Regions from separate parts of the Microbacterium lacusdiani genome, predicted to be linked through region 3. Evidence: predicted binding sites of a transcription regulator. Region 3 holds the regulator's gene; each other region holds the start of a gene.
The links. The regulator HrcA, encoded in region 3, represses chaperone genes, less so after heat shock. The targets are predictions, from matches to a motif close to TTNGCACTCGNNNNNNNCGAGTGCNAA.
Positions count from the first base shown of each region.

Region 1 (10,946 bases), on a different contig from region 3:
ACGCCCCGTCGGCGCCGCCGCGGACACCGAAGACCTCGACGCCGACGCCCCGCGCGTGGTGACGATCGCGCGCGTGCGCGGCTGACGGGCGTGGCGCGGCGCGGCGCCGTGGTGGTTGAGCGACCGAGCGCGTGCGGCCGGTCGTTGAGCGGAGCGAAGCGGAGACGAAACGCCGGTAGGGGTTCGGTGCGTTTCGTCTCCGGCGCTGGCGCGCCTCCGCTCAACGACCGGCAGGGGTTCGGTGCGTTTCGTCTCCGGCGCTGGCGCGCCTCCGCTCAACGACCGGCAGGGGTTCGACGCGTTTCGTCGCCGGCGCTGGCGCGCCTCCGCTCAACGACCGGCAGGGGTTCGACGCGTTTCGTCGCCGGCGCTGGCGCGCCTCCGCTCAACGACCCGTAGGCCCCGGTCGTTGAGCGGAGCGAAGCGGAGACGAAACGGCCCAAGCGAGCCGCTCGTCCACAGGCCGCGAGTCGTGCGCCCCGACTCCGCTCTGCTTCGGCTGCCGGCGCTTGGATCGGTACGGTCCTCGCATGACGGCCTGGACCTACATCCTCCGCTGCGCGGACGGTACCTACTACGCGGGCAGCACGATCGATCTGCACAATCGCGTCGCGGCCCACAAGCAGGGGCTCGGCGCCGCCTATACGAAGCGGCGGCTTCCTGTGGAGCTCGTGTGGTCGTGTGACTTCGAAAGGGTGGAAGACGCCTTCGCGCTGGAGAAGAGCATCCAGGGCTGGAGCCATGCGAAGAGGGAGGCTTTCATCGACGGCGGCATCGCGGCGATCCGGCGCTGGAGCGACGCGCACCCTTCTCGGAGCGACCGACGGGTGACGCGCGGCAGGAGGCCGACCGGCGATGCTTAGGGCGTTTCGTCTCTGTTCGCTGGCGCTCACTCCGCTCAACGACCGGCGAGCAGCAGTGGCCGCGGGGCGTCATGTCCCGGCGTCCCGTCAGGTGGCGTCGATACCCTGGAGGGGTGATCCTCGCCATCGACACGTCGATCGGCTCGACCGTCGCCGTCGTCGAGCCGTCGGGGGTCGTGCGCGCCGAGGCGGGCAGCGAGGTCACGCTCGGTCACGCCGAGCTGATCGGCACGCTGCTGGTCCGCGCGCTCGACGAGGCCGGCATCGCGCCCGCCGACGTCACGCACGTCGCGGCGGGCATGGGCCCCGGCGCCTTCACCGGCCTGCGCATCGGGATCGCCGCCGCACGCGCGTTCGCGCTCGGCCGTGGCATCCCCGTCGTGCCCGTCGCGAGCCACGACGCGGCGGCGCTGCGGCACCTCGACACGAACCCCGCCGGGGCGTTCGCGATCGTCACCGACGCCCGTCGCCGCGAGAACGCGATCACGGTCTACGACGGCGCCGACGACCGCGGCCTTCCCCGGCGCGTCGCGGGGCCCGAGCTGCGCCCCCGCACGGCCGACCTCGGCGCCGACCCGCTGACCGCCGACGCCGACATCGTCGACACCCCCGCCATCTCGGCCGCCGCGCTCGGCCGCGTCGCCGCGCTCGCGCTCGCCGCCGGCTGGGAGCCGACGGGCGAGCTCGCCGAGACCGAGCCTCTGTACCTGCGCTCCCCGGATGTCACGATCGGCCACGCCCCGAAGAAGGTGAGCGCATGACCATCCGTCCCGCCACCCTCGACGACCTGGGCGCGATCATGGCGCTCGAACGCGCCTCGTTCCCGACCGACGCCTGGTCGGAGGCCATGATGCGCGAGGAGCTCGCCGGCCCGCACGGCCACTACCTCGTGGACGAGCTCGCCGGCCGCGTGACCGGCTACGCGGGCCTGCGGGCACTGCCCGGATCGCGCGACGCCGACGTGCAGACCATCGCGCTCGCCGAGTCGGCGCGCGGCCGCGGGCGCGGCCGCGCCCTGCTGCGCGCGCTGCTCGAGGAGGCCGAGCGTCGTCGCGTGCGCGAGGTGTTCCTGGAGGTGCGCGCGGACAACCCCGTGGCGCAGGCGCTGTACGCGTCCGAGGGGTTCGCCGAGCTCGGCCGCCGCCCCCGCTACTACCAGCCCGACGACGTCGACGCGGTCGTGATGCGCCTCGATCTCGAGGCCTGGGCCGCGGCGCGCACGCCCGACCCTGCCGAGGCGGGGGTGTGCACATGACCGGCCCCCTGATCCTGGGCATCGAGACCAGCTGCGACGAGACCGGCATCGGCATCGTCCGCGGGCGATCCCGCGCGGGCGAGCGGAACATCCTGCTCAGCAACACGATCGCCAGCAGCATGGACGAGCACGCCCGCTACGGCGGCGTCGTGCCCGAGGTGGCGGCCCGCGCGCACCTCGAGGCGCTGCAGCCCGCGATCGAGCGCGCGCTCGACGAGGCCGGCGTGACGATCTCCGAGATCGACGCGGTCGCGGTCACGAGCGGGCCCGGACTGGCCGGTGCGCTCATGGTCGGCATCGGCGCCGCGAAGGCGCTGGCCGTCTCGCTCGGCAGGCCGCTGTACGCGGTCAACCACCTCGTCGGCCACATCGCGGCGGACATCCTGGATGCGGACGCGCCTCCGCTCGAGTACCCCACCGTGGCCCTGCTGGTCTCGGGCGGGCACACGTCGCTGCTGCTCGTGCGCGACCTGACGAGCGATGTCGAGCTGCTCGGCGAGACCGTGGACGACGCGGCGGGCGAGGCGTTCGACAAGGTCGCCCGCATCCTCGGCCTGCCCTACCCGGGCGGCCCGGAGATCGACCGGGCGGCCGCCGAGGGCGACCCGAACGCCATCCGGTTCCCGCGCGGTCTGTCGCGGGCCAGCGACATGGCCGAGCACCGCTACGACTTCTCGTTCTCGGGCCTCAAGACGGCGGTCGCGCGCTGGATCGAGCAGCGCGAGGCGGCCGGCGAGCCCGTGCCGGTCGCGGATGTCGCCGCGAGCTTCCGCGAGGCGGTCGTCGACGTGCTCGTGACCAAGGCGCTCGATGCGTGCGCGCAGCACGGCGTGCCGCGCCTGCTGCTCGGCGGCGGCGTGATCGCCAACCGCCGGCTGCGCGACGTCGCGCTCGAGCGCGCCGCGGCCGCGGGCGTCACCGTGCGCATCCCGCCGCTGAGCCTGTGCACCGACAACGGCGCGATGATCGCGGCGCTCGCCGCCGAGCTGATCGCCGAGGGCCGCGCGCCCTCGACGCTCGAGTTCGGCGCCGACTCGACCCTTCCCGTCACGCAGATCCAGGTGGCGGTGGCCGACCCGGTGGCGGTGGAGTCGACGTGAACGAGCGCGCGGTCGTGCATGCTCCCGAGGCTCCCGCCCCGGAGGGCGACGTGCGGCCGGTCGGCCCGGCGCCCGAGGGCGGCGCGGTCGCGCCCTCCGCGCCGGCGCCCGCCGCGGCGCCGCGCGCCATCCGGAGCATGCGCCTCTCCCGAGGGCGGACGGCCACCTGGTCGATGACCCTGTCGACCTTCGCGCTCGTGGTGTCCTGGTTCGTGCCGTGGGCGCTGCCGCTCGGCGTGATCGGCGTCGTCCTCGCGGTGATCGCGCTCGCCGGGCGCCGCGCGAAGCGCGAGCTCGCCTGGTGGGGCCTGGGCCTCGGGCTGGGCTCGATCGTGTGCAGCGCGTTCTGGATCCTGTGGGTCGTGCGCGCGGTGCAGGAGGCCGCCGGGGCCTGATCAGGCGCGGGGGACGCGGTCCGCGAGGATCGCGGTGCGCCTGCCGTCGACGCGCGTCAGGATCAGCGTCGCCGACTGATCGCCCTTGAGGGCGAGGCGCTTGCGCAGCGCGGCGGGGTCGACGTCGACCCCGCGCTTCTTGATCTCGAGCGTGCCGATCCCGCGGGCGCGCAGCGCCTTCGCCAGCGGCTTGGGGTCGGCGGGCAGCGTCTCGCGCACACGGAACGACGCGACGAAGGGGCTCGTCGCGGCTGCGTCGCCGGTGAGGTAGGCGATGCCCTGCGCGACCGGCCCGGCGTCGAGCGCGCGGGCGACGTCGCCGATCAGACGGGCCCGGATGACCGCGCCCTCCGGCTCGTGAAGGAACGCGCCGAGCGCCCGCACCGGCTCGTCGGCCGTGTCGGCGGCCGCGGTCAGCTCGTGGGCGTCGTCGCCGCGCAGCACGAGCGCGGATCGCCGGACGCCCTCGCGCGCGAGGGCGCCGGTCCAGACGACCAGCTCCACCGTGGATCCGTCCACGCTGATCCACTGCGTCTCGGCATGCTCGGGAAGGGCGTCGCGGTCGTGGCCCGGACCGAGCTTGACGCCGGCGGGCACGCGCCCCGCGAGGTCGAACACCCAGTCCAGCGGCGGCGAATAGTCCGCGGCCGCCACGCGCGCGGTCTCGCCGTGTCCGGCCGTGCGGCGCGCCGGATCGAGCCAGACCGCGCCGACCTCGTCGAGCGGCACCTCCTCGGCCCGCGCCGCGCGCACCTCGACGCCCGCGCCCTCCGCGCGGAACGGCGCGAGGTTGTACGCGGCCAGCGCCGCCGTGACGGGGTCGGCGTCGACAGCGAGCACGCCCATCCCGAGCGCCGCGAACGCGAGCGAGTCGCCGCCGATGCCGCAGCCGAGATCCGCGACCCGCTCGATGCCCGCCTGCCGCATGCGGCGCGCGTGGTGCACCGAGACGCTCATCCGGGTGGCCTGCTCGAGGCCCGCCCGCGTGAACAGCATCCGGTCGGCGAACTCGCCGAACTTCGCAGTCGCGCGCTGCCGCAGCCGCGCCTGGCCGACCACGGCGGACACGAGCTCGGGGGAGTGGCCCGCCGCCCGCAGCCGGGACACGGTGCGCGCCACGTCGTCGGCGCTGTCGACGTCGCCGAGCGCGTCGAGCAGGGCCAGGCCCTCGCGGGTGAGGAGGGCGTCGAGCTCGGCCGAATCCATCCGCCCAGCCTACGGGCGGCTCCTACGACACAACGCAGGAGCGGAGCGGGATCTCGGGCGTGTGCGGGTCATCTCGGACGGCGACACGCCATGCAGCCGGCACAGGTCCTGCATTGTGTCGGCGACGGGCGGAAGCCGTTGGCACTCGCGTTGCGGGAGTGCCAGCATCCCTCCTACACTTGCTGTTAGCACTCTCCCCGGGAGAGTGCGAAGAGTCTTCCCGTACGAAGCACACGAAAGAAGAGGTACACCGTGTCGGTTTCCATCAAGCCGCTCGAGGACCGCATCGTCATCAAGCAGGTCGAGGCCGAGCAGACCACCGCGAGCGGTCTGGTCATCCCCGACACCGCGAAGGAGAAGCCCCAGGAGGGCGAGGTCGTCGCGGTGGGCCCCGGCCGCATCGACGACAACGGCAACCGCGTTCCGCTCGATGTCGCCGTCGGCGACCGCGTGCTGTACAGCAAGTACGGCGGCACCGAGGTGAAGTTCGGCGCTGACGAGTTCCTCGTGCTCTCGGCGCGCGACGTCCTCGCGGTCGTCGTCCGCTGATCCCAGCGACACGCCCCGAAAGGGCCCGGATGCTCGGCATCCGGGCCCTTTCGCATGCCCAAGTGGGCGGCTTCGTGACGTTTCGACTCCGCTCGCTGGCGCTCGCTCCGCTCAACGACCGGTCGTCGAGCGGACGCACCTGGCAGGAATCGGACCGCGGATGGCAGGGCGCACCGGGCCCGGCGCGCTCGCCGCGAGCGTAGGCTGAATCGGTGACCGCACCCGCCCCCTCGATCGAACGGCCCGGCCGGATCGGGACGGAGGCCGCGGGTACCCTCTACGGCCTCGGCGCGTACGTGCTGTGGGGCGTGCTGCCGCTCTACTTCGTGGTGCTCGCGCCCACCGGTCCGTGGGAGGTCGTCGCCTGGCGGGTGCTGCTGTCGCTCGTGTTCTGCGCGCTGCTGCTCACCGTGATGCGCGGCTGGGGGCGCTTCTTCGCCGTGCTGCGCAACCCGCGCCTCGCGCTGCTGATGGCGCTCGCGGGCGTGCTGATCTACGGCAACTGGCAGATCTTCGTGATCGCGACCCAGAGCGACGCCGTGATCGAGGCGAGCCTCGGATACTTCATCAACCCCATCACGACCGTGCTGCTCGCCGTGCTGGTGCTGCGAGAGCGGCTGCGGCCCCTGCAGTGGATCGCGATCGGCGTCGCGGCGGTCGCGGTGATCGTGATCGTGATCGGCTACGGCGCCGTGCCCTGGTACGCGCTGGGGCTCACGGCGACCTTCGGGGTGTACGGCCTCGTGAAGAAGCAGGTCGGCGGCTCGGTCGACGCGATCAGCGGCCTCGCGCTCGAGACGCTGTGGCTCGTGCCGGTCGCGGTCGTGCAGCTGGCGATCGTCGCGGTCACCACCGGCATCACGATGGGCGCGGCGGGCGCCGGCCACACCGTGCTCCTCCTCTGCGCCGGCGTCGTCACCGCGGTTCCGCTGCTGCTGTTCGCCGCCGGCTCGAGCCGCATCCCGCTCGCGACCATGGGCATGCTCCAGTTCGCGGGGCCCATCCTGCAGTTCATCATCGGCGCCGCCGTGCTGCATGAGCCGATGCCGACCGCGCGCTGGATCGGCTTCGGGATCGTGTGGCTCGCCTGCATCCTGCTGATGCTCGACCAGGTGCGCCATGCGCGCCGGGCGCGGCCCCTGCCGGCCGTCGCGATCGACGGCGGAGCGTAGAACGACGCCCGAGAAGGGGTCGCACGCGACATACTGCATCGCCTGCCGGCGCGGCCGGTAACGATTTGATCCCAGGGTCCGGTCTGCGCAACACGCGAAAACCCGGATGAAACAAATCGCGGGTAGATTTCCGTCCATTACCCGCGGTGTGCTGATGCACCACCAGTCCCCGAAAACCGCGGGTCCTGATGAAAGGACGGAACCTCATGGTTCGATCCCGGAAGCTGATCGGCGCACTGGCCCTCACGGGCGCCGCAGCTCTCACCCTCGCCGGCTGCGCCAGCGGCGGTGGAACCGCCGAGCCCAGCGAGTCGGCCCCGGCCGCGCCGGCCGGCGACCTCGCGCTGAAGATCGGCACGGCCCTGCCCGTGACCGGTTCGCTCGCGTTCCTCGGCCCGCCCGAGATCGCGGGTGTCGACTACGCGCAGTCGCTGATCAACGAGTACGCCGAGACCACGGGCCTCGAGCTCGAGGTCGTGCACGGCGACTCGGGCGACCTGGACAACAAGGCCTACGAGACCGAGATCCCGCGCCTGCTCAGCGAGGACCCGGCCGCGATCATCGGCGCCGCGTCGTCGGGCGTCTCGCTGCAGTTCATCGACCAGGTGACCGGCGCGGGCGTCATCCAGTTCTCGCCGGCCAACACGTCGGACGCCTTCACGACGTACGACGACAACGGCCTGTACTTCCGCACGGCGCCGTCGGACGTGCTGCAGGGCGAGGTGCACGGCAACTTCGTCGCCGAGCTCGGCTACCAGACGCTGGGCATGATCGTGCTGAACGACGCCTACGGCACCGGCCTGGCCAAGTACATCACCGAGGCGTTCGAGGGTGCGGGCGGCGAGGTCGTCGCGGCCCCGACGTTCAACCCCGGCGACACGTCGTTCGACTCGCAGATCTCGGAGGTGCTCGCCGCCGACCCCGACGCGATCACCGTGATCTCGTTCGACGAGGCGAAGACCATCCTCCCGAGCCTGCTCGAGAAGGGCTTCGCGGCCGAGGACCTGTTCCTGGTCGACGGCAACATGGCCGCGTACCCGGACTTCCCGGAGGGCCTGCTCGAGGGCGCCAAGGGCACGTACCCCGGTCCGACGCCGGAGCAGGTGCAGGAGTTCATCGACGGTCTCGACGCCTTCGTGGAGGAGTCGGGCGCCGAGCCGCTGAGCGACTACACCTACGCGCCGGAGTCGTTCGACGCGACCAACCTGATCGCGCTGGCCGCGCTGGCCGCGGGCTCGACCGACTCGGCGGCGATCGCCGAGAAGCTGATCGAGGTCTCGGGCGGCTCGGGTGACGGCGAGAAGTGCACCACCTTCGCGGAGTGCGCCGACATCATCCTGGCCGGCGGCGTCGCGGACTACGACGGAGCCTCGAGCCCCGTCACGTTCGACGAGGTCGGCGACCCGACCGAGGGCATGATCAACATCTACGAGTACGGCCCCGACAACACCTACACCCCGTACGAGGGCTGATCCCCCTCGCGCGACCCGGATCGCCCCGTCTCCCTCGAGGAGGCGGGGCGATTCCCGTTCGCGCGGTCTCGTGGACGGCGGCGGCTTCAGGGGTTTCGACTCGCGCCGGCGCGCTCGCTCGACCAGCAGGGAGCGTGCTGGGGGCCGGGCGCAAGCCCCTGCGGCTCCCGGCCCGGGGCGGCTAGCGTCGGTCGTCCAAGGGAGCGCGAGGACGGGAGCATCTCATGAAGGTCGCCATCGTCGGGGCGAGCGGCAACACCGGGACCGCGCTGCTGCACGCCCTGAGGGACGAGCCCGCGGTCGACGCGATCGTGGGCGTCGCGCGGCGGACGCCGGACAAGGCGCCGCCCTACGACGCGGCCCACTGGGAGCGGATCGACATCGCGGCGCCGGCCGTCGACCGGGCCGCGGACGAGCGGGTGATCGACCGGCTCGCCGCGGCGTTCCGGGGCGCGGACTGCGTCGTGCACCTGGCCTGGCTCATCCAGCCGAACCGGAAGCGGGAGCTGATCCGCCGCGCGAACGTGGACGGCACGCGCCGCGTGATCGAGGCGTGCCTGCGCGCCGGCGTGCGGCACCTGGTGTGCGCCTCGTCCGTGGGCGCGTACACGGGCGTGGACGACGACGACGCGCGGGACGAGTCATGGCCGACCGAGGGGATCCCCACCTCGCACTACGCGGCCGACAAGGCCGCGCAGGAGCGCCTGCTCGACGACGCCGAGGCCCGGGGCCTCGCCGTCGCGCGCCTCCGGCCCGCACTCGTCTTCGACCGCGACGCCGGGGCGGAGATCACGCGGCTGTTCGTCGGGGCCCTCCTGCCGCCCGCGCTGCTGCGCCCCGGGCGCCTGCCCGTCGTGCCGCTGCCGGCGGGCGTGCGGATGCAGGTCGTGCACGGCGCCGACCTGGCCGACGCGTACCGCCGCGTCATCGTGGGCGGCGCCACGGGCGCGTTCAACATCGCGGCCGACCCCGTGCTGCGCGGCCGGGACATCGCCGCGGTGCTCGCGCACGGGCGCCAGCTGGCGGTGCCTGCGCGCGTGCTGCGCCCGCTCCTCCACGCGGCGTGGCGGCTGCACGCCGTCGCGGCCGACCCGGGGTGGCTCGACATGGCGATGACCGTGCCGATCATGGACAGCTCGCGCGCGCGGCGCGAGCTGGGGTGGCAGCCCCGGCACGACGCGACCTCGGCCCTGCGCGAGCTGCTCACGGGGATGGCCGACGGCGCGGGCACCGCGAGCGCTCCGATGCGGCCGCGTCGCGACTGGCCGCAGGATCAGCTGCCGCCCGGCGACGTCCTCCCCGACGGGCCGGCTCAGCCGCCCGCGGACTCGCCCGCGCACCGGCTCCCCGCCACCCTGCAGCGGGACATCCTGGGGCTGTATCTCTCCGACCACCTCACGGGCGCGACCGCGGGCGTCGCCCGGTTCCGGCGGATGGCCAAGGCGTACGCGGACACCGACCTGGGCCCGGACCTCGCGCGGCTGGCCGAGGAGGTCGGCCGCGAGCGGGTCTTCCTGAAGGACCTCGTCGACACGCTCGAGGTGCCGCGGCGCCCGCATCGCCAGGCCCTCGCCTGGCTCGGCGAGAAGGCCGGCCGGCTCAAGACGAACGGGCGCCCGCTCGGGTCGCCCATGACGCCCGTGCTCGAGACCGAGCTCATGCGCGGCGCCGTCACGGGCAAGAAGGGCGCGTGGGAGACGCTGGCCGCGCTCGCGCCGGACCTCGGCCTGCCGGCGGAGACCTTCGCGGTGCTCGCGGAGCGGGCCGAGGAGCAGGCGGCCGTGCTCGGGCGGCTCCACCGTCACATCGTCCGCGAGGCGTTCGTCGCGGGGCACGTCGACTGACGAGACGATGGGAGGCCGGGGGCGAACCCCCGGCCTCCCATGGCGATGCGCGGCGTCAGGCGCCGAGCGTGCCGAGATAGAGCTGAGTGACCTTGGGGTCGTTGAGCAGCTCGCGGCCCGTGCCCGTGTAGGCGTCGCGGCCCTGGTCGAGCACGTAGCCGCGGTCGCAGATCTGCAGGCAGCGGCGCGCGTTCTGCTCGACCATGATGCAGGTCACGCCCGCCTGGTTGATCTCCGAGACGCGCAGGAACGCCTCGTCCTGACGCACGGGGGAGAGGCCCGCCGACGGCTCGTCGAGCAGCAGCACCTTCGGGTCCATCATGAGCGCGCGGCCCATGGCGACCATCTGGCGCTCGCCGCCCGAGAGGCCCGAGGCCCGCTTCTTCAGTCCGCCGCCCTTCGCGAGGTCGGGGAACAGGCCCATCACGAAGTCCACGCGCTCGGTGAACAGCTTCGGGTTCTGGTACGCGCCCATCTGCAGGTTCTCCTCGATGGTCAGCGAGGGGAACACGTTGTTGGTCTGCGGGACGAAGCCGACGCCCTTCGCGACCAGCTTGTCGGCCTTGAGGCCCGTGATGTCCTCGCCGGCGAGCGAGATGCTGCCGCCGCGGATCTTCACCTGGCCGAAGATCGCCTTCAGCAGCGTCGACTTGCCGGCGCCGTTGGGGCCGATGATGCCGATGAGCTCGCCCTGGTAGGCGGTCAGGGTCGCGCCGTTCAGGATGTTCACGCCGGGCAGGTAGCCCGCGTGAACGTCGTCGACCAGGACGACCGGGGTCTCGTCCGTGCTCACTTGTCGTCCTCCTTCTCGGCCTCGGCGGCCGCCTCGGCCTCGGCCGCCGCCTCGGCCTCGATGACCTCGGCGCCCACGGCCGCGGAGGCCTCGGCGTCGGTGGTCGGGTCGGCCTCGACGACCGGGATGCGGCCGGTCACGACGCCGAGGTCGAGCTCCTGGTGCGCGCCGAGGTACGCGTCGATCACGGCCGGGTTCTTCATGACCTCGTCGGGGGCGCCCTCGGCGACCACCTTGCCCTCGGCCATCACGACGACCCAGTCGGCGATGTGGCGGACCATGTGCATGTCGTGCTCG
Region 1 is NZ_BAAGXJ010000029.1:109,431-120,376, forward strand. It holds gene tsaE (tRNA (adenosine(37)-N6)-threonylcarbamoyltransferase complex ATPase subunit type 1 TsaE) at 1-85, shown strand, start outside; gene ACYVGN_RS12885 (GIY-YIG nuclease family protein) at 531-863, shown strand; gene tsaB (tRNA (adenosine(37)-N6)-threonylcarbamoyltransferase complex dimerization subunit type 1 TsaB) at 977-1,624, shown strand; gene rimI (ribosomal protein S18-alanine N-acetyltransferase) at 1,621-2,118, shown strand; gene tsaD (tRNA (adenosine(37)-N6)-threonylcarbamoyltransferase complex transferase subunit TsaD) at 2,115-3,218, shown strand; gene ACYVGN_RS12905 (hypothetical protein) at 3,215-3,613, shown strand; gene ACYVGN_RS12910 (class I SAM-dependent methyltransferase) at 3,614-4,819, opposite strand; gene groES (co-chaperone GroES) at 5,072-5,368, shown strand; gene rarD (EamA family transporter RarD) at 5,581-6,540, shown strand; gene ACYVGN_RS12925 (ABC transporter substrate-binding protein) at 6,747-8,012, shown strand; gene ACYVGN_RS12930 (NAD-dependent epimerase/dehydratase family protein) at 8,237-9,856, shown strand; gene ACYVGN_RS12935 (ABC transporter ATP-binding protein) at 9,912-10,649, opposite strand; gene ACYVGN_RS12940 (ABC transporter ATP-binding protein) at 10,646-10,946, opposite strand, start outside.
Region 1: the regulator HrcA is predicted to act here: its motif matches at 4,958-4,984, upstream of groES (co-chaperone GroES).

Region 2 (10,946 bases), on a different contig from region 3:
GGGGTGCGCGCGGCCGGGCACGTCGAGCGGCTTCGGCGAGAGCGTGAAGTCCGAGATCTGGTAGTGCTTGCCGTCGAACGAGTAGCCGTCCTCGGTCAGCAGGCCGCGCAGGATCGAGATGAACTCCTCGGTGGGCACGTAGCGCTCGTCGTGCTCGAGCCAGGGCAGGCCGAACTTCACGAACTCGTCCTTGAGCCACCCCGACACGATGTTGACGGCGGCGCGGCCGTTCGAGATGTGGTCGGCCGTGATGAGCCACTTGGCGAGCACCCCGGGGTGCCACATGCCCGGGTGGACGGCGGCGATGATCTTGAGTCGCTCGGTCGCGCCCAGCAGGCCCAGCGTGAACGACGTGGCCTCGTGCTGCTTGTCGGCGCCGTAGCTCGCGGCGTAGCGCGTCTGCGACAGCGCGTACTCGAAGCCGGCGTCCTCGGCGATGCGGGCGAGCTTCTTGTTGTAGTCGAAGTCCCAGCTGGTGCGCTGCTCGATGGTGGAGACGACGAGGCCGCCGGAGACGTTCGGCACCCAGTAGGCGAACTTCAGGGGCGTCTCGAGGTCGGCGACGGGCGAGACCTCGGTGTCGATGACGGTCATGGGGAATCCTTCGGGTGCTCGGATCGGGTCACGCAAGTATGGCGACGCACCCTACCGTGCTCCAAGCGGGTGTTACGCCCTGTGTCATCCACGCCCCGGAGACGCGGGACGGCCCCTCCCCCGCGAGGGGAAGGGGCCGTCCGAGAGGAGATCAGGCGTGGATCAGAAGTCCATGCCCGCACCCTCGGCGCCCGCCGGAGCGCCCGCCTTCTCGGGCTTGTCGGCGACGACGGCCTCGGTGGTGAGGAAGAGGCCGGCGATCGACGCGGCGTTCTGCAGCGCCGAGCGCGTCACCTTGGCGGGGTCGATGATGCCCTGCGCGAACAGGTCGCCGTACTCGCCCGTGGCGGCGTTCAGACCGTGGCCGACCGGGAGGTCGGCGACCTTGTTGGCCACGACGCCCGGCTCGAGGCCGGCGTTGAGGGCGATCTGCTTCAGCGGAGCCTCGATCGCGACCTTGACGATGTTCGCGCCGGTCGCCTCGTCGCCGACGAGGTCCAGGCCGTCGAACGCGGTCTTGCCGGCCTGGATGAGGGCCACGCCACCACCGGCGACGATGCCCTCCTCGACGGCGGCCTTCGCGTTGCGCACGGCGTCCTCGATGCGGTGCTTGCGCTCCTTGAGCTCGACCTCGGTGGCCGCGCCCGCCTTGATGACGGCGACGCCGCCGGCGAGCTTGGCGAGGCGCTCCTGCAGCTTCTCGCGGTCGTAGTCGCTGTCGGTGTTCTCGATCTCGCGACGGATCTGGGTCACGCGGCCCTCGATCTGCGACGCGTCGCCGGCGCCCTCGACGATCGTGGTCTCGTCCTTGGTGACGATGACCTTGCGGGCGCGGCCGAGCAGCTCGAGGTCGGTGTTCTCGAGCTTGAGGCCGACCTCCTCGGTGATGACCTGGCCGCCCGTGAGGATCGCGATGTCCTGCAGCTGGGCCTTGCGGCGGTCGCCGAAGCCGGGGGCCTTGACGGCGACCGACTTGAAGATGCCGCGGATCTTGTTCAGCACGAGCGTCGCGAGGGCCTCGCCCTCGACGTCCTCGGCGATGATGACGAGCTCCTTGCCCGCCTGGATGACCTTGTCGACGACCGGCAGAAGGTCCTTGATGTTCGAGATCTTCTGGTTCGCGATCAGGATGTACGGGTCCTCGAAGACCGCCTCCTGGCGCTCCGGGTCCGTGACGAAGTAGGGGTTCAGGTAGCCCTTGTCGAAGCGCATGCCCTCGGTGAGCTCGAGCTCGGTGCCGAACGTGTTCGACTCCTCGACCGTGACGACGCCCTCCTTGCCCACCTTGTCGATGGCCTCGGCGATGAGCTCGCCGATCGCGGGGTCGGCGGCCGAGATCGACGCGGTCGCGGCGATCTGCTCCTTCGACTCGACCTCCTTGGCCTGCGCGAGCAGCTCGTCCGAGAGCGCCTTGACGGCCTTCTCGATGCCGCGCTTCAGGCTGATGGGGTCGGCGCCGGCGGCGACGTTGCGGAGGCCCTCGCGGACCAGCGCCTGGGCGAGGACCGTGGCGGTCGTGGTGCCGTCACCCGCGACGTCGTCGGTCTTCTTGGCGACCTCCTTGACCAGCTCGGCGCCGATCTTCTCGTACGGGTCGTCGAGCTCGATCTCCTTGGCGATCGAGACGCCGTCGTTCGTGATGGTGGGGGCGCCCCACTTCTTCTCGAGCACGACGTTGCGACCGCGCGGGCCGAGCGTCACCTTGACGGCGTCGGCCAGCGTGTTGAGGCCGCGCTCGAGGCCACGACGGGCCTCCTCGTCGAAAGCGATCATCTTTGCCATGTTGGTGTCGTCCCTCCCGGACGTAGGCGTGTGGTCTTTAGCACTCCTCTTGCACGAGTGCTAGGACGATTCTGGCACTCTCCCCCATCGAGTGCAAGCCGCGTCCGGCGGGCGCGCCCGTGGGCGGGCGACGCCCGGACGCGCGAGAGCGCCCCGCGGTCCGGGCCGCGGGGCGCTCTGCGTGGACGCCGGGTCAGACGGGGCGGACGGCCTCCGCCTGCGGGCCCTTCTGGCCCGAGCCGACGGTGAACTCGACGGACTGCCCCTCCTCCAGGACGCGGAAGCCGCTCATCTCGATGTTCGAGTAGTGGACGAAGACGTCCTGGCTGCCGTCTGCCACGGTGATGAACCCGTAGCCCTTCTCGGCGTTGAACCACTTCACTGTGCCCTGGGTCATGCGAAAACTCTCCTGGTGCTGGGGGCGGATATCGGGAATGGTATCCGCGCCGTTCCGCGCCAGAACGCCGAGAGGGCGAGAATGAACACGCCCGAATCGAACTGTTTACCCGGCCGAAACACGGTCGAGACCGGCGACCACCGTGATCTCCTTGAGCGCCGGATCCGGCGGGCTCTGGTACTGGTCGCTCAGCGCGACGCGCGCGCCGCCGATCGCCTGCGCGATGGCCAGCGCGACGGCCTCCTCCTCGGGAGACGCGTAGTACACGGTCGTGGCGGGGAAGTCCGTCGCGGACGACTCGCTCGGCAGGACCATGTCGTCCGACCATCCGGCCGCCACAAGTTCGGCGGCGACCTCCTCGGCCACGCCCTGCGAGCCCGTGCCGTTGAGCACGAGCACCGTGTAGGTGGGGTCGACGATCGGCGACACCGTGGACTGCGGCACCGGGGACTGCTGTCCCGGCACGATGTCGACGCGCTGCGACAGGACGAGGAACGCGAGGATGCCCGCGATCGTGAGCAGGACCGTCGCGAGCGCGGCCCACAGCAGCACGACGCGGCGGGGTGCGCGGGGCTGCTCGGCACGATGGGCGCCGACCCTGGCGGACTGGCGCGGGACGTCGTCGAAGCGGTCCCGGGGGTAGGTGGTCGGCACGACCCCGATGCTACCCGGACGCCCCTGGGGCGACGCCTCAGGCGCGGCTCCGGTCAGCCGGCGATGCGGGAGCGGTCCGCGCGGCGCGCGTCGCGCAGGCGGCGCAGCCGGCCCACGAGCAGCGGGTCCTCGGCGAGCGCGTCGGCCGAGTCGATCAGCCGGCCCAGCAGCTGGTAGTAGCGCGCCGGCGCCATCTCGAGCTGGGACCGGATGGCCTCCTCCTTCGCGCCGCCGTGGCGGCGCCACTCGGCCTCGAAGGCGAGGATGGCGCGGTCGCGGTCGGAGAGGGGCACGTTCCCACGGTAGGCGGCGCTGCGGCACGTGCCGGTCAGGCGCGCCAGTCGATCCAGGCGCCCAGAGGGTCGGCGGCCGCGAGCACCTCGCCGTCGAGCGCGAGCGCGAATCCCGGGCCCCACGTCCCGGGGTCGATGGGCGGGGTCCAGGCGTCGTGCAGCGCGGGCTGGTCGAGCGTGATCCAGTGCACGGGCTCGGGGCGGATGCCGCCCGGTGCCCGCAGCGCCGCGATCAGCGCGTCGCGCCGGCCGCGCGGCACGTACGGCAGCACACCGGGGGTCGTGATCACGAGCGCGGCATCGCGCGGCGCCTCGGCCGCGAGGCGGCGCACGAGCCCGAGATCCGCGGCATCCCCCGCGACGAGGCGCGGCGGGTCGGCGGCGGCGACGTCGATCGCGGCGGCGATCCGCCGGGCCCTGGCCGTCTCCTCGGGCCACACGAGCCCCTCGAGCCAGGCCCGGTCGGCGGGGTCGCCGGCGTCCAGCGGCTGCAGGTCGATGCCCGCGCGCCACACGACGTCCGGCAGGCGGAGGTCCGGCACGGCTCCGCGCAGCTCGGCCTCGAGCACGACGGCCGCTCCCCCGCCCGGATCCACCGCGACGACGTCGTCGCCCGCACGGAAGCGGTACGCGTAGCGATCCGGGTACAGGCACAGCCCGCCCGAGGCGCCGAGCTCCAGCAGCGCGATCGGGCCCTGCAGGCGCGCGAGGGCGGGAAGGAGCGCGGCGCAGCGCAGCGGCTCGTTCGTCTGCAGCGTGCGCGCCGCGCACTCGGCGACCACCGTGGCGGCGTGCGCGAGCACGAACGCCGCCCAGGCGTCGTAGCCGCCGGCCAGCGGGGCGCCCAGCATCCGCGTGACGGCGAACACGAGCGGCGGCTGCCGGCGCGTGGCGGGGATGCGGGCGAGGATCTCGCACATCCCGGAGTCGCCGGCCACGCCCTGGGCCCACTCCTGGTAGACGTCCGAGCGGCCTGGCGCCTCGTCACGTGCGAAGCGGGCGAACCGGTCCGCGACGGCGGCCGGGTCGTGGTCGGTCGTCGGGGCGCTCATCCCCTCATTCTCCCGGGCCGCGCACGTTACGACACGTCCGATCCGCGCACCCTCCCGCGGACGTAGTCTGTAAGGCGATCAACGGGAGGAACCCATGTCGTACAACGTGAGCAAGTCCGAGGATGAGTGGCGCCAGGAGCTCACCCCCGAGCAGTACGCGGTGCTGCGCGAGGCCGGCACCGAGCGCCCCTGGACGGGCGAGCTGCTGGACGAGGAGCGCGCGGGCCTGTACACGTGCGCGGCGTGCGGTTCGGAGCTGTTCAAGAGCGGCACCAAGTTCGACTCGCACTGCGGCTGGCCCAGCTTCTACGAGTCCATCCGCCCCGACGCGGTCGAGCTGCTCGAGGACAACAGCCACGGCATGGAGCGCACAGAGGTGCGCTGCGCCAACTGCGGCTCGCACCTGGGTCACGTCTTCCCTGACGGCTTCGGCACGCCCACGGGCGACCGCTACTGCATGAACTCGCTGTCGCTGAACTTCACTCCGGAGGAGAGCGACGAGCAGGACGCCCCGGCCTGATGACCGCGGCGGCCGTCGGGGGCGCGCGGGCCGCGATGCTCGCGCGCCGCTCGCTGTCGAAGGTCACGGACGACGCGCCCACGCACGACGAGCTCGTCGAGCTGGTGTCGGCCGCGGGCCGCGTCGCCGACCACAAGGAGCTCAAGCCCTGGCGGCTGATCGAGATCCGCGGCGACGACCGCGTCGCGCTCGGCCGCGCGATCGCGAAGGCCGAGGGCAAGAAGGGCGTGTACTCCAAGCCCCTCCGCGCGCCGCTGCTGATCGCGGTCGTCGCGTCGGTGCGGCGCGGCAAGGTGCCGGTCTGGGAGCAGGAGGCCGTGGCCTCCGGCGTCGCCCATGCGCTCAGCCTGCTGCTGGACGAGGCGGGCTACGGCGTCTTCTGGCGCACGGGCGGCCACACGCGGCACCGCGCGGTCGCCAAGGCGCACGGCCTCACGAAGGACGAGGTCCTGCTCGGCTGGCTCTACGTGGGCGGAAAGCCCACCCGGTCGCGCCCGCTGCGCCGCAAGGCCGTCGACGGCGCCAAGTTCCTCTCCGCTCTCCCCGCGGGCAAGAAGGCCAAGAAGAAGGCCTGACGACCTCGGCCCGCGCGCCTCAGCGCGCGGAACGCCGGCCGACCGCGGCGATCGTGACTCCCACGCACGCGACCGCGACCGTGATGGCGGAGCGGACCGGCGACGGCGGCACCGCGGGCGGCCACAGCAGGTCGAGCGCGAGCGAGCCCACGAGCATCCCGAGCACGGATCCGAGCGAGAGCAGCAGCACGCCGATCCGCGGCGCGAGCGCCGCCGACAGCGCGATGTAGGCGACGCCGATCGCGCCGCCCAGGTACAGCCACGGGTCGGCCGGAAGCGGCGCGACGCCGACGAGCGGCGCCTGCACCAGCGCGATCGCCCCGAGCACGACCGTGCCGCCGACGAAGTTGACGAGCGTCGCGGTCATCGCCGACGCGGTCGCGCGCTGCAGCCGTCCGTTGGTGGCCTGCTGCCACGCGAGGCCGGCGCCGACCAGGAGCGGAAGCAGCAGCATCCACAGCGGCGCCTGCGCGACCGTGCCGCCCGTGAGCGAGACGGTCACGGCCGCGAGCGCGAGCGCCACGCCGACCACCCGCGGCACGGTCACCGCCGTCACGCCGGCCGGACTGTACCCGACGCGGTCCAGGATCAGTCCGCTGAGCGTCTGCCCCGCCACGACGCCCACCGTGAACAGCGCCGTGCCGATCACCCCGACCACGGCGCCCTGCGAGCCCACCGTGAGCGCTCCGGCCGCGCCGCCGATCAGGATCCACCACGGCATGTCGCGCGCGCGGACGCCGCGCACGAGCCGCGCGACGCCGGCCCGGCCCGCCGGCAGCGCCGCGGCGAGCGCGACCATGATGGCCAGGCCCGATCCGAACGAGATGACGGCGGCCACGATCGCGTTGTCGAGCGCGGCGCCGAGCCCGCCGTTCAGCCGCGACTGGATGGCCGTCAGCACGCCGACCGCGATGGCTCCCGCCACCGGGGCGAGGCCCCGGGCGCGGCGTGACGGCGACGGCTGGTCCGGGGTGCTCACTCCCTCAAGCCTACGACCCCAGGTGGGCGCCGCCGCGCTCGTCGATGTCGTCCCCCGACCACAGGTCCCCGCACTCCACCTGCCGGGCGGCGGCCGCCCGCAGATACGCCCGGGCGCCCTCGTCTCCGCGGAGCGTTGCCCGCAGCGCCGCGACGTGATCCGCGCCGACCAGGACCGGATGGCCCGGGCGGCCGCGGTACACGGCCTGAGCCAGCGCCTGACGCAGCGGCCGCCCGCCCTCGGCGATCACGCGGCGAACCGCGCCGGGGACCACATCGGGCGTGTCGACCGGCAGGATGACGACGCCGTCGGCCGGGACCGCCGCGGCGAGCGCGCCGCGCAGCGTGGCGGCCAGTCCGCGCGCCGCGTCGCCGACGACGACCGACATCGCGGGCGTCGGCACCAGGGCGGCGGCCGCCGCGGAGGCCGGCGACAGCGCCACGACGACCCGGTCGCACCCGCCCTTGACCAGCGCGTCGACCGCGCGCGCCACCCACGGCGTCCCGTCGGCGCCGCGCGCGAGCGCCTTCGGGCCGCCGAACCGGCGACCCGCTCCGGCGGCGAGCACGAGGCCGCACAGGCGCACGCGGGCGGGGTCCATCGCCGCAGTCTAGGACCCGCAGGTCACGGCGCGGGGTCGGGCGCGTGACGCGCCGGGCGTGGCGTGTAGCAGTCCGGTAACACGGCATGACTACGGTGGCGCCATGCTCGAACTCGCCGCCGTGATCCTCGACCGGCTGCGCGCCGGGCGGCGGATCGCGGTGGTCACGGTCACCGGCGTCGCGCGCAGCGCCCCGCGGGGCGTCGGCTCATCCATGGCGGTGGCCGACGACGGCGAGGTGATCGGCTCGATCTCGGGCGGCTGCGTGGAGGGCGACGCGATCGTCCTCGCCCGCACGGTGCTCGCGACCGGGCGGGCACAGGCGGCGGGGTTCGGCTTCTCCGACGAGGCCGCGTTCGCCGCGGGCCTGGCGTGCGGCGGGCGGATCGACGTGCTCGCGTACGAGGTCCGGGCCGGCGACGACGTGGCCCGCGCGGCGCTCGAGCGGGCCGCGGCGGACCGGCCCGTCGCTGTCGGGCTCGTGCTGCAGGGCGACGCCGCGGGGCGCATCCTGCCGGTTCCGGACGGCCCGGCGGTCCTGGCTCTCGCGCACGCACCGCGGCCGCGCCTCATCCTGCTCGGCGCCGGCGAGCACGCAGCCGCGCTGTGCCGGGTCGGCGCGGCGGCGGGCTTCGCCGTGACGGTGTGCGACGTGTGGGAGACGCTCATCACCCCGGAGCGCTTCCCCGACGCGGCCGAGCGGGTCGTGGGCGACCCGGCCGAGTACCTGCGGGGCGAGGCCGGGGATCGGGTCGACGCCCGCACGGCCGTGTGCGTCCTCACGCATGACACGCGCCTCGACGTCCCCGCGATCGCGACCGCGCTCGCCCTGCCCGTCGGGTTCGTGGGAGCGCTCGGCGCCCGCCGCACGGTCGCGCGGCGCGCCGAGCTGCTGCGCGCCGCGGGCGTGGAGGACGCGGACCTCGCCCGGCTGCACTCCCCCCTGGGCCTCGACCTCGGAGGGGCCTCGCCCGACGAGGTGGCGCTCTCGGCGCTGGCCGAGATCGTCCAGTCGCGCCACGGCGGAACGGGACGACCACTGCGCGACGGCCAGGGCCCCCTGCACGGCACCCTCGGCACCGCGCCCGCCGGCCCGGACGCCGCCTGCGCGCTCGGCGAGGGGCGGCCCGCGTGGACCTGAGCACCGTCACGTCCTTCCGCCGCGCGCGCGGCCGCGGCGACCTCGCGCTGGCGCCGGGCGAGACCGTGCTCGCCGGCGGCACGTGGCTGTTCGGCGAGCCCCAGCCCGAAGTCACGGGGCTCGTCGACCTCACGGCGATGGGGTGGCCCGACCTGGAGGTCTCCCCCGCCGGGCTGCGGATCGGCGCCACGTGCTCCATCGCGCGGCTCGTCCGGTTCGCGCGCGACGGCGAGGCGCCCGCGGAGTGGGCCGCGACCCGGATGTTCCCGGTCGCCGCGGACGCGCTGCTCGCGTCGTTCAAGATCTGGAACACCGCGACGGTCGGCGGCAACATCGCCCGAGCGTTCGCGGCCGCGGCGATGGTGTCGCTCGCCACCGGGCTCGACGGCACCGCCGAGGTGTGGACCCCCGACGGCGGCGAGCGCACGCTGCCCGTCGCCGAGATCCCCGCGCGGGACGGGGTCAGCACGCTGCGGCTGGGCGAGGTCATCCGCGCGATCGACCTGCCCGCGCGCACGCTGCGCTCGCGCTTCACGCTGCACCGGATCGCGCTCGCCGAGCTCGGCAGGTCCGCGGCGGTCGTGACGGGCCGGGCCGACGAGGACGGCGCGGCCGTGTTCGTCGTGACCGCGGCCACCGAGCGCCCGGTCGTGCTGTGGTTCCCCGCGGCGCCCTCGGCGACCGAGCTGGCCGAGGCGGTGCGGTCCGCGCCGGGCTACTTCTCGGATCCGCTGGGCGCGGCCGACTGGCGGCGGGCCGTGTCGGTCGTGCTCGCCGAGCGCGCCCGCGCGGAGCTGGCCGGGGAGACGCGCGCGTGAGGCTCGAGATCGACGGCGCCGCGGTCGAGGCCGACCCGCGGCCGGGACAGTGCCTGCGCACGCTGCTGCGCGAGCACGGCGCCCTGTCGGTCAAGCGCGGCTGCGATTCCGGCGACTGCGGGGCGTGCGCCGTGCTGCTGGACGGCGAGCCCGTGCACTCGTGCGTCGTGCCGGCGGTGCGCGCCGAGGACCGGGCGGTCACGACCGCCGCGGGCCTCGCCCCCGGCGACGCGCTGCATCCGGTGCAGGACGCGCTCGCGAACGGCTTCGGGTTCCAGTGCGGGTTCTGCACGCCCGGCATGAGCGTTACGGCATCGTGCCTCGGCGAGGAGGACCTCCCGGATCTCGACCGCCGCCTCAAGGGGAGCCTATGCCGCTGCACCGGGTACCGGCCGATCCGCGAGGCCGTACGCGCGGCCGTGCTCGGACCGGTCCGGGAGACCGGCCCGGGCGCCGGCGATGGTGTCGGAGTCTCGGCCGTGCCCGAGCCGGCGCAGCGGGTGGTGCAGGGCCTCGAGCCGTACGCGTTCGACGACGTCCCGGCGGGCGCGCTCATCCTGCGCGTGCTCGGCTCGCCGCATCCGCACGCCCGCATCCGCGCGATCGACGCCGCCGCCGCGCGCGCGGTGCCGGGGGTCGTGGCGGTGTACACGCACGAGGACGCGCCCGCGGCCCGGTACTCGACCGCGCGCCACGAGCACCGGCAGGACGACCCCGACGACACCCGCATGCTCGACGACGTCGTGCGCCACGTGGGGCAGCGGGTCGCCGCGGTCGTGGCCGAGACCGCGGCGGCCGCCGAGCGGGCGTGCGCACTGATCCGCGTCGACTACGAGCCGCTGCCCGCCGTGTTCGATCCCGAGGAGGCGCGGACGCCCGGCGCGCCGCTCGTGCACCCGGAGCGCACGCCCGAGGACCGCGTCGCCGATGCGGGGCGCAACGTCGTCGCGGCGCTGCACGCGGGCTACGGCGGCGACGTCGACGCGGCGCTCGCTGCGAGCCCCGTCACGGTGAGCGGCACGTGGCGCACGGGGCGCTCGATCCACGCTCAGCTCGAGACGCACGGATCCGTCGGCTGGCTGGACGAGGAGGGACGGCTGGTCATCCGCTCGTCGACGCAGGTGCCGTTCCTGACGCGCGACGAGCTGTGCACGCTGTTCGACCTGCCGCGCGACCGCGTGCGGGTGTACGCGCCCCGCGTGGGCGGCGGCTTCGGCGGCAAGCAGGAGATGTTCACGGAGGACCTCGTCGCGTTCGCCGTGCTGCGCACCGGCCGCCCCGTGGCGTACGAGTTCACGCGCGCCGAGCAGTTCTGGCGCTCGTCCATGCGGCATCCGATGCGGGTGTCGGTGACGCTGGGCGCCGAGCCCGACGGCCGGCTGACGGCGATCAAGCTCGACGTGCTGAGCGACACCGGCGCGTACGGCAACCACGCGATCGGGGTGCTGTTCCACGGGTGCGCCGAGTCGGTCACGCTGTACCGCGCGCCCGTCGCGCGGGTGGACGCCGAGGCGGTCTACACCAACAACGTGCCGTCGGG
Region 2 is NZ_BAAGXJ010000006.1:121,377-132,322, reverse strand. It holds gene sfnG (dimethylsulfone monooxygenase SfnG) at 1-594, opposite strand, end outside; gene groL (chaperonin GroEL) at 757-2,376, opposite strand; gene ACYVGN_RS06850 (cold-shock protein) at 2,570-2,773, opposite strand; gene ACYVGN_RS06845 (LytR C-terminal domain-containing protein) at 2,879-3,427, opposite strand; gene ACYVGN_RS06840 (DUF3263 domain-containing protein) at 3,481-3,720, opposite strand; gene ACYVGN_RS06835 (DUF2332 family protein) at 3,756-4,772, opposite strand; gene msrB (peptide-methionine (R)-S-oxide reductase MsrB) at 4,867-5,292, shown strand; gene ACYVGN_RS06825 (nitroreductase family protein) at 5,292-5,867, shown strand; gene ACYVGN_RS06820 (DMT family transporter) at 5,887-6,846, opposite strand; gene ACYVGN_RS06815 (nucleotidyltransferase family protein) at 6,857-7,447, opposite strand; gene ACYVGN_RS06810 (XdhC family protein) at 7,551-8,588, shown strand; gene ACYVGN_RS06805 (FAD binding domain-containing protein) at 8,579-9,406, shown strand; gene ACYVGN_RS06800 (molybdopterin-dependent oxidoreductase) at 9,403-10,946, shown strand, end outside.
Region 2: the regulator HrcA is predicted to act here: its motif matches at 2,414-2,440, upstream of groL (chaperonin GroEL).

Region 3 (6,830 bases):
CCTCGCTTGGGCGTGCGGTCTCGGGGGCCGGTCGCCCGCGAGGCCTTCGGGAAGTTCGCGGCGCGTCGCTCGGCCCGGTTGGCGAACTCGGCGGCCTCGTCGCGCTCGTGACGCGCGGCGAGGCGGCGCTCGTCGTACTCGCTGTACGCGTCCACGATGCGGCCCACCAGCGAGTGCCGCACCACGTCGTCGCTCGTCAGGCGCGCGAAGTGGATGTCGTCGATCCCCTCCAGCACGCGCGTCACGAGGCGCAGGCCCGACGCGCCCTGCGGCAGGTCGACCTGGGTGATGTCGCCGGTGACGACCATCTTGGTGCCGAAGCCGAGACGCGTCAGGAACATCTTCATCTGCTCGGGCGTGGTGTTCTGCGCCTCGTCGAGCACGACGAACGAGTTGTTGAGCGTGCGGCCGCGCATGTACGCGAGCGGCGCGACCTCGATCGTGCCCGTCGCCATGAGCTTGGGCACGAGTTCGGGGTCCATCATCTCGTTCAGAGCGTCGTACAGCGGGCGCAGGTACGGGTCGATCTTGTCGGTGAGGGTGCCGGGCAGGAAGCCGAGCCGCTCGCCCGCCTCGACCGCCGGGCGGGTCAGGATGATCCGGTCGACCTCGCGCCGCTGCAGCGCCTGCACGGCCTTCGCCATCGCCAGGTAGGTCTTGCCCGTTCCGGCGGGGCCGATCCCGAACACGATCGTGTTCTGATCGATCGCGTCGATGTAGTCCTTCTGACCCACGGTCTTGGGTCGGATGGTCTTGCCGCGGCTCGACAGGATCGCCTCGCCCATGACCTCGCTCGGCCGCGGGCCGGACTCGTCGCGCATCATGCGCGCCGAGCTCGCCACGTCGGCCTCGCCGAGCGCATGCCCGGCCTTGGTCATCTGGAGCAGCTCGTCGACCAGCGCGCGCGCCGCGCGCACGTCGGCCTCCGCCCCGCGCAGCGTGATCTCGTTGCCGCGCACGTGGACGTCGACATCCGGGTGCGCGCTCTCGACCATCCGGAGCAGGCGGTCCTGCGGGCCGAGCAGCTGCACCATCGCGACTCCGTCGGCGGTCACGGTCTCCGTGTGAAGGTCACTCACCGACGAGGCTTCTCTCTCCCAGGCCGCCCGCGAGCACGTGCGCATGAACGTGGAACACGGTCTGGCCCGCGCCCGACCCGGAGTTGAACAGCAGGCGGAAGTCGCCGTCGGCGTGCTCGGATGCGAGGCCCTTCGCCACGGACACCATCTCGGCCAGCAGCTCGGGGTCCCCCGCGGCGAGCTCCGCGACGTCGCGGTACTCCTGCGTCTTCGGGATCACCAGCAGGTGCAGCGGCGCCTGCGGCGCGATGTCCTTGATGGCGAAGACCCGCTCGGTCTCGGCCACGATCTCGCCGGGGATGTCGCCCTGCAGGATGCGGGTGAAGATCGAGGGATCGCTCATGGACCTCAGTCTATGCGCGCGCCCCTCACCCGACCCGGGGGCTTGACCCGCGTCGCGGGTCACCAGCGGCCCAGGCGCGCGTTCACGAGTGCGAGCGCCGCGGGCCCGGCGGTGGACGTGCGCAGCACCGTGTCGCCGAGCCGGACACGCACGGCGCCGGCGGCCTCCAGCCGGTCCAGCTCCTCCGGGGAGATGCCGCCCTCGGGACCGACCACGAGCACGATGGATGCGGCGTCTCCGAGATCCACTGCCGTCAGACGGGTCTCGGCGGTGGGCTCGAGGACCAGGACGCGCTCGCCGGCCGCGCGCGCCGCGAGGGCCCCGGTCGTCGCGACCGGCACGACCTCCGGCAGCCACGCGCGGTGGGCCTGCTTGGCCGCCTCGCGCACGATGGCGGCCCAGCGGACGCGCCCCTTCTCGGCCTTGGGCCCCTCCCAGCGCGACACGCTGCGGGCCGCCTGCCACGGCACGATCTCGTCGGCGCCGAGCTCGGTCGCGGCCTGGACCGCGAGCTCGTCGCGGTCGCCCTTCGCCAGGGCCTGCGCGAGCACCAGGCGCGGCCGCGGCGCGTCCTCGTCGCGGCGGGTGGCGATCCGGACGACGACCTCGCGCGGCTCGACGCTCTCGGCCTCGCCCTCGAGCCACGCGCCCCGGCCGTCCGTCACGGTGACCGCCTCGCCGACGCGCACGCGGCGCACGGCGGCGGCGTGATGCGCCTCGGCGCCCGTCAGTGTGACCGCGTCGCCGACGCGGGCGGCCCCGGCCGTCTCGTCGATGAAGTGCAGGGCCACGCGTCAGCCCCGGAACCGGTCGCGCAGCTTGGAGAACAGGCCCTGCTGGAACTCCGCCAGGCGCGGCTTCGGCGCCTTGGTGCGCTTCGCGAGCTCCTCCACCAGCGCCCGCTCCTTGGCGTCCAGTCGCGTCGGCGTGACGACGTGTATCCCGACCCGCAGGTCGCCGCGCTGCGAGGACCGGAGCCCCGTGATGCCGCGGTTCTTGACCGTCAGCACCTCCCCGGCCTGGATGCCGGGCCGCAGCTCGAGCTCGACCGGGCCGTCCAGCGCCTCGATGGTCGTGGTGGCGCCCAGGATGGCGTCGGTCATCGACACCTCGAGCGTCGCGAGCAGGTCGTCGCCGTCGCGGCTGAAGACCGGGTGCGGCGACACCTGGACCTCGATGTAGAGGTCGCCGTTGGGGCCGCCCGCCGGGCCGACCTCGCCCGAGCCGGGCAGCTGCAGGCGCAGGCCGGTCTCGACGCCGGCCGGGATGTCGACCGACACGGTGCGGCGCGAGCGCACCCGGCCCTGGCCGTGGCAGGTCGTGCACGGGTCGGGGATGGTCGCGCCGTAGCCCTGGCACGCGCCGCACGGCTGCTGCGTCACGACGTTGCCGAGGAGGCTGCGCACCTGGCGCTGGATGAAGCCCGAGCCGCCGCAGATCTCGCAACGCGCCGGACCCGTGCCCGGCTGGCAGCACGAGCCCTGGCACGTCTCGCACAGCACGGCCGTGTCGACCTCGAGGTCCCGGTGCACGCCGAAGACGACGTCGCCGAGCTCGAGCGTGACGCGCACGAGCGCGTCCTGGCCGCGCTCGCGGCGCGAACGGGGACGTCCCGCGCGGCCGCCGCCGGCGCCCGCGCCGAAGAACGTCTCGAAGATGTCGCTGAAGCCGCCGAACCCGCCCGCGCCTCCGAACGGGCTCTCGTCGCCGCCCTTGTCGTAGCGGCGGCGCTTCTCGTCGTCGCTCAGCACCTCGTACGCGTGCGTCACCAGCTTGAAGCGCTCCGCGGCGTCCTCGCTGGGGTTGACGTCGGGATGCAGCTGGCGCGCCAGCTTGCGATACGCCTTCTTGATGTCGTCGGACGTCGCCTCGCGCGACACCCCGAGAACCTCGTAGTGGTCAGCCACACTCGCCTTTCATGGTCGCGCGTCGTCTGCCGCGCGCTCCCGCGTGATGAATCGGCGCCGCCTAGCGGCGGCCCTCGTCCTCGTCCAGCAGCCGCGACAGGTACCGCGCCACCGCGCGGGCCGCCGACAGGTTGCTGGGGTAGTCCATGCGCGTCGGGCCCATGAGCCCCACGCGCGCGCGGCCCACGCCCGCGTCGTAGTCGCTCGCGATGATCGACGCCTCGGCCAGCCCGAACTCGTCGTTCTCGCGGCCGATGCTCGCCGACAGGCCGTGCTCGTCCGCCACCATCTCAGACATCAGCCGCAGCAGTGTGACCTGCTCCTCGATGGCCTCGAGCAGCGGGTGGATGCTGCCGCGGAAGTCCTGCTCCCGCTTCGCCAGGGTCGCCGCCCCGGCCATCACGAGGCGGTTCTCGCGGAACTCGTCGAGCTCCTCCCCCACGACGGCTGCGAGCGTCAGCAGCGCGTCGTCGCGGCGGCCGCGCTCCGCCGGCGCCTGCGCCCGCAGCGCCTCGATCCGCTCGGAGCCGTCGCCCACCGAGCGCCCCGTGACGAGCGACGCGAGCTGCGCGCGCAGCACCGCGACGTCGTCCTCGTGCACGCCGCTCGGCGTCGCCGTGAGGCGCTGCGAGACCCGGCCCGTGTCGGTCACGATGATCACAAGCATCCGGATGTCGTCGAGCCGCACCAGCTCCACGTGGGTGACGTTCGCGGACGCGAAGGACGGGTACTGCACGAGCGCGACCTGCCCCGTCAGCTGCGTGAGCACGCGCACGGTGCGCGAGAGCAGGTCGTCCAGGTCCGAGGGGTCGGCCAGGAACGTCGAGATGGCCGAGCGCTGCGCCTGGGACAGGGGCCGCAGCTCGGCCAGGTGGTCGACGAAGACGCGGTAGCCCTTGTCGGTCGGCACGCGGCCCGAAGACGTGTGCGGGGCGGTGATCAGCTCCTCGTCCTCGAGCAGCGCCATGTCGTTGCGGATGGTGGCCGCGGAGACGCCGAACGCGTGGCGCTCGACGATCGACTTGCTGCCCACCGGCTCGTGCGTGTCGACGTAGTCCTGCACGATGGCGCGGAGCACCTTCAGCCCACGTTCCGTGACCATGCCGCACCTCCCGACGTCGCCTGGCACTCGCTCGTTCTGAGTGCCAATTCTAGCGAGCACGACGCCGGATCGGCTGAGCACCGCTCGCAGGACCCGCTCGCGCCGATAGTGCGCCGCCGTGACGCGCGGAGAAATCCACCGCGGAGGCCGCTGTCCCGCTCATCCGTCCGAGATCGTGGATATCTCCTCGAGGTGAGGATGAGGGGCGTTGCTTCGCGCCCAGCGGGCAAGGGCTTGCAGAAGTGCGTCCAACCGGTCCAGCCACGGCTCGGCGAAGGTCTCCTGCTGGCGGCGCCGAAAGATTTCGTCGAAGGAGACCCACTCCGCTGCGGCAACCTCCGCCGGGTCCAGGACGACGGGCACATCCACGCCCAGCGACACCGCATAGAGATCCACGAAGGCGGAGATCTCCCGGTGCCGACCGATGAAAGTCAGCTGGGACGGAGGCGCCAGGATGCCTGTCTCCTCGTGCAGTTCTCGCGAGGCAGCCTGGGCGCTCGACTCCCCGGCCAGGGCGCTCCCGCCCGGGAACTCCCATGTCAAGGGGTGCTCGGCTTTGGACGCAGCCCGGCGCGTGAGAAGCACCCGTCCATCGGCGCGCAGCACACACGTCGCGGCGACGAGATGAGTCGTTCCCTCGGGAAGCACGTCTCCCCGGCGCACCCGCGCTCCCGTCGGGCGGCCGTCCCCGTCCCTCAGATCCCACATCTCGGGGGCATTCATCCAGTCAGCATGTCATCCCGTATCAGGGACGCGCGGCGCGGGCTCCTCAGAGCATGAACACCACGCTGTCCGGCATCACCGGCAATCCCACCGTCAAGCTCGTGCTCACGATCGCGGGCTACATCCTGGGCGTCGCGGCCGGCGTCACCGCCGTCGTCGTCGGGATCATGCGCTCCGAGGCCGGCTTCATCGTCATCGGCGTCGCCTTCCTCGCCGCCGTCGCGGTCGCCTTCATCGCGGGCGCCACCGCGACGCCGCACGCGTCGCTCCAGCCCTCGTACGGCGGAAAGTTCGTGCCGCCCGACTGGGCCTGGTACGTCGCGGCGGGCATCCTCGTCGTCGGCCTCGTGGCCGGCGGCATCCTGCTGGCACTCTGAGAGATCGCGCGGCGCCCCGTGGACGGCCTGCGCAGGTGGGCGCTGTGGGTCGCCGTCGCGGCGATCCTGCTGGCGGTGCTCGCCTGCGTCGGCGCGGGGGTCGTCGTGTCGCCGCCACCCCTGGGCGAGCGCATCGCGGCGCTCGCCCAGCCGGGCGCGTCGCTGCCCGAGGGGGTGGACGCGGGCGACGTCGCGGCCATCGCCGAGGACGGCGCGTTCGGCGCGGAGGCCGAGGACCCGCCGGGCCTCGGCATCCCGTTCCTGGCGCTGCCGCTCGGGCTGACGCTGCTGATGGTGGGGCTCATGGCCCTGCCGCTGCTGATCGGGCACCGCGCGGGCGCGCTCGTGAACGGCATCGCGAGCCTCGTGGGCGGCCTCGGCGCCGCGGTCGCCGGCGTGCTGCTGGCCCTGCTCGCCTTCGCCGCCCTCACCACGATGGTGGCGCTGTTCCTGGCGGCCCCCTTCGGCACGCTCGCCTACCTCGCGGTGTTCGGGTTCTTCGATGTCGGCGCGTCGGCGGCGATCCTGGGGGCGGTCCTGGTGCTGCAGCTCGCCGCCGTCGCATTCCTCATCGTGGCGCAGCCGCGCATGCTCGGCAGCAAGCGGATGGTGTTCTTCCTGCTGCTGGCCCTTCTCCTCACGCTCCTGACGATGGTGCTGCACTCGGTCGTCCCGGGGATCGTGGTGAGCATCGCCGACGCGCTCGCCGCGCTCATCACCGCGGTGGTGGGCGCCGTGTGGGGGCTCCTCGTGCTCATCGGCGGCGTCGTCGCCGTCCTGAAGCAGCTGAGCCTCGGCCGCCAGGGCGGCGGGGCCCTGCGCGAGCGCGACGCGGGGACCGCCACGGTCCCCGCCGCCGGCGGGTGATGCAGAGCGCGGTCACCCGGCATCCTCGGGCGGGAGCACCCGCACCACGCATTCGCCCGCCACGGCGGTGCACACGAGCATGAGCGTGCTCTCGTCGTCGTACACGGGGACGGCGACCGGCCTCGCGCACGACAGGTCGGCGGCGTCGACCTCCTGCTCCGGGTAGTCGGCGCCGCTCGTGCTCACGAGCACGTCGCCGGGCGTCTCGGTGCAGAGCAGGATCCGCGCCGGGTCGGGCACCGCGGCACTGCAGCCGCCGGCCGCCGGCACGACGAGCGCCTCCAGATCCGCGCGGGCGCACGGCGCGTCCGCGACGTCCTCGAACGACAGGGGCCGGCTCAGGTCGAGCCAGCCGAGCGATCCGTCCACGCCGCCGCGCGCGTCGTCGGGCGACGCCGGCGGTCTCTGCGCGCCGTAGAACAGCACGAGCCC
Region 3 is NZ_BAAGXJ010000003.1:187,151-193,980, forward strand. It holds gene ACYVGN_RS03005 (PhoH family protein) at 1-1,034, opposite strand, end outside; gene ACYVGN_RS03010 (HIT domain-containing protein) at 1,072-1,422, opposite strand; gene ACYVGN_RS03015 (16S rRNA (uracil(1498)-N(3))-methyltransferase) at 1,482-2,213, opposite strand; gene dnaJ (molecular chaperone DnaJ) at 2,217-3,329, opposite strand; gene hrcA (heat-inducible transcriptional repressor HrcA) at 3,391-4,431, opposite strand; gene ACYVGN_RS03030 (NUDIX hydrolase) at 4,591-5,154, opposite strand; gene ACYVGN_RS03035 (hypothetical protein) at 5,208-5,531, shown strand; gene ACYVGN_RS03040 (hypothetical protein) at 5,550-6,398, shown strand; gene ACYVGN_RS03045 (hypothetical protein) at 6,411-6,830, opposite strand, start outside.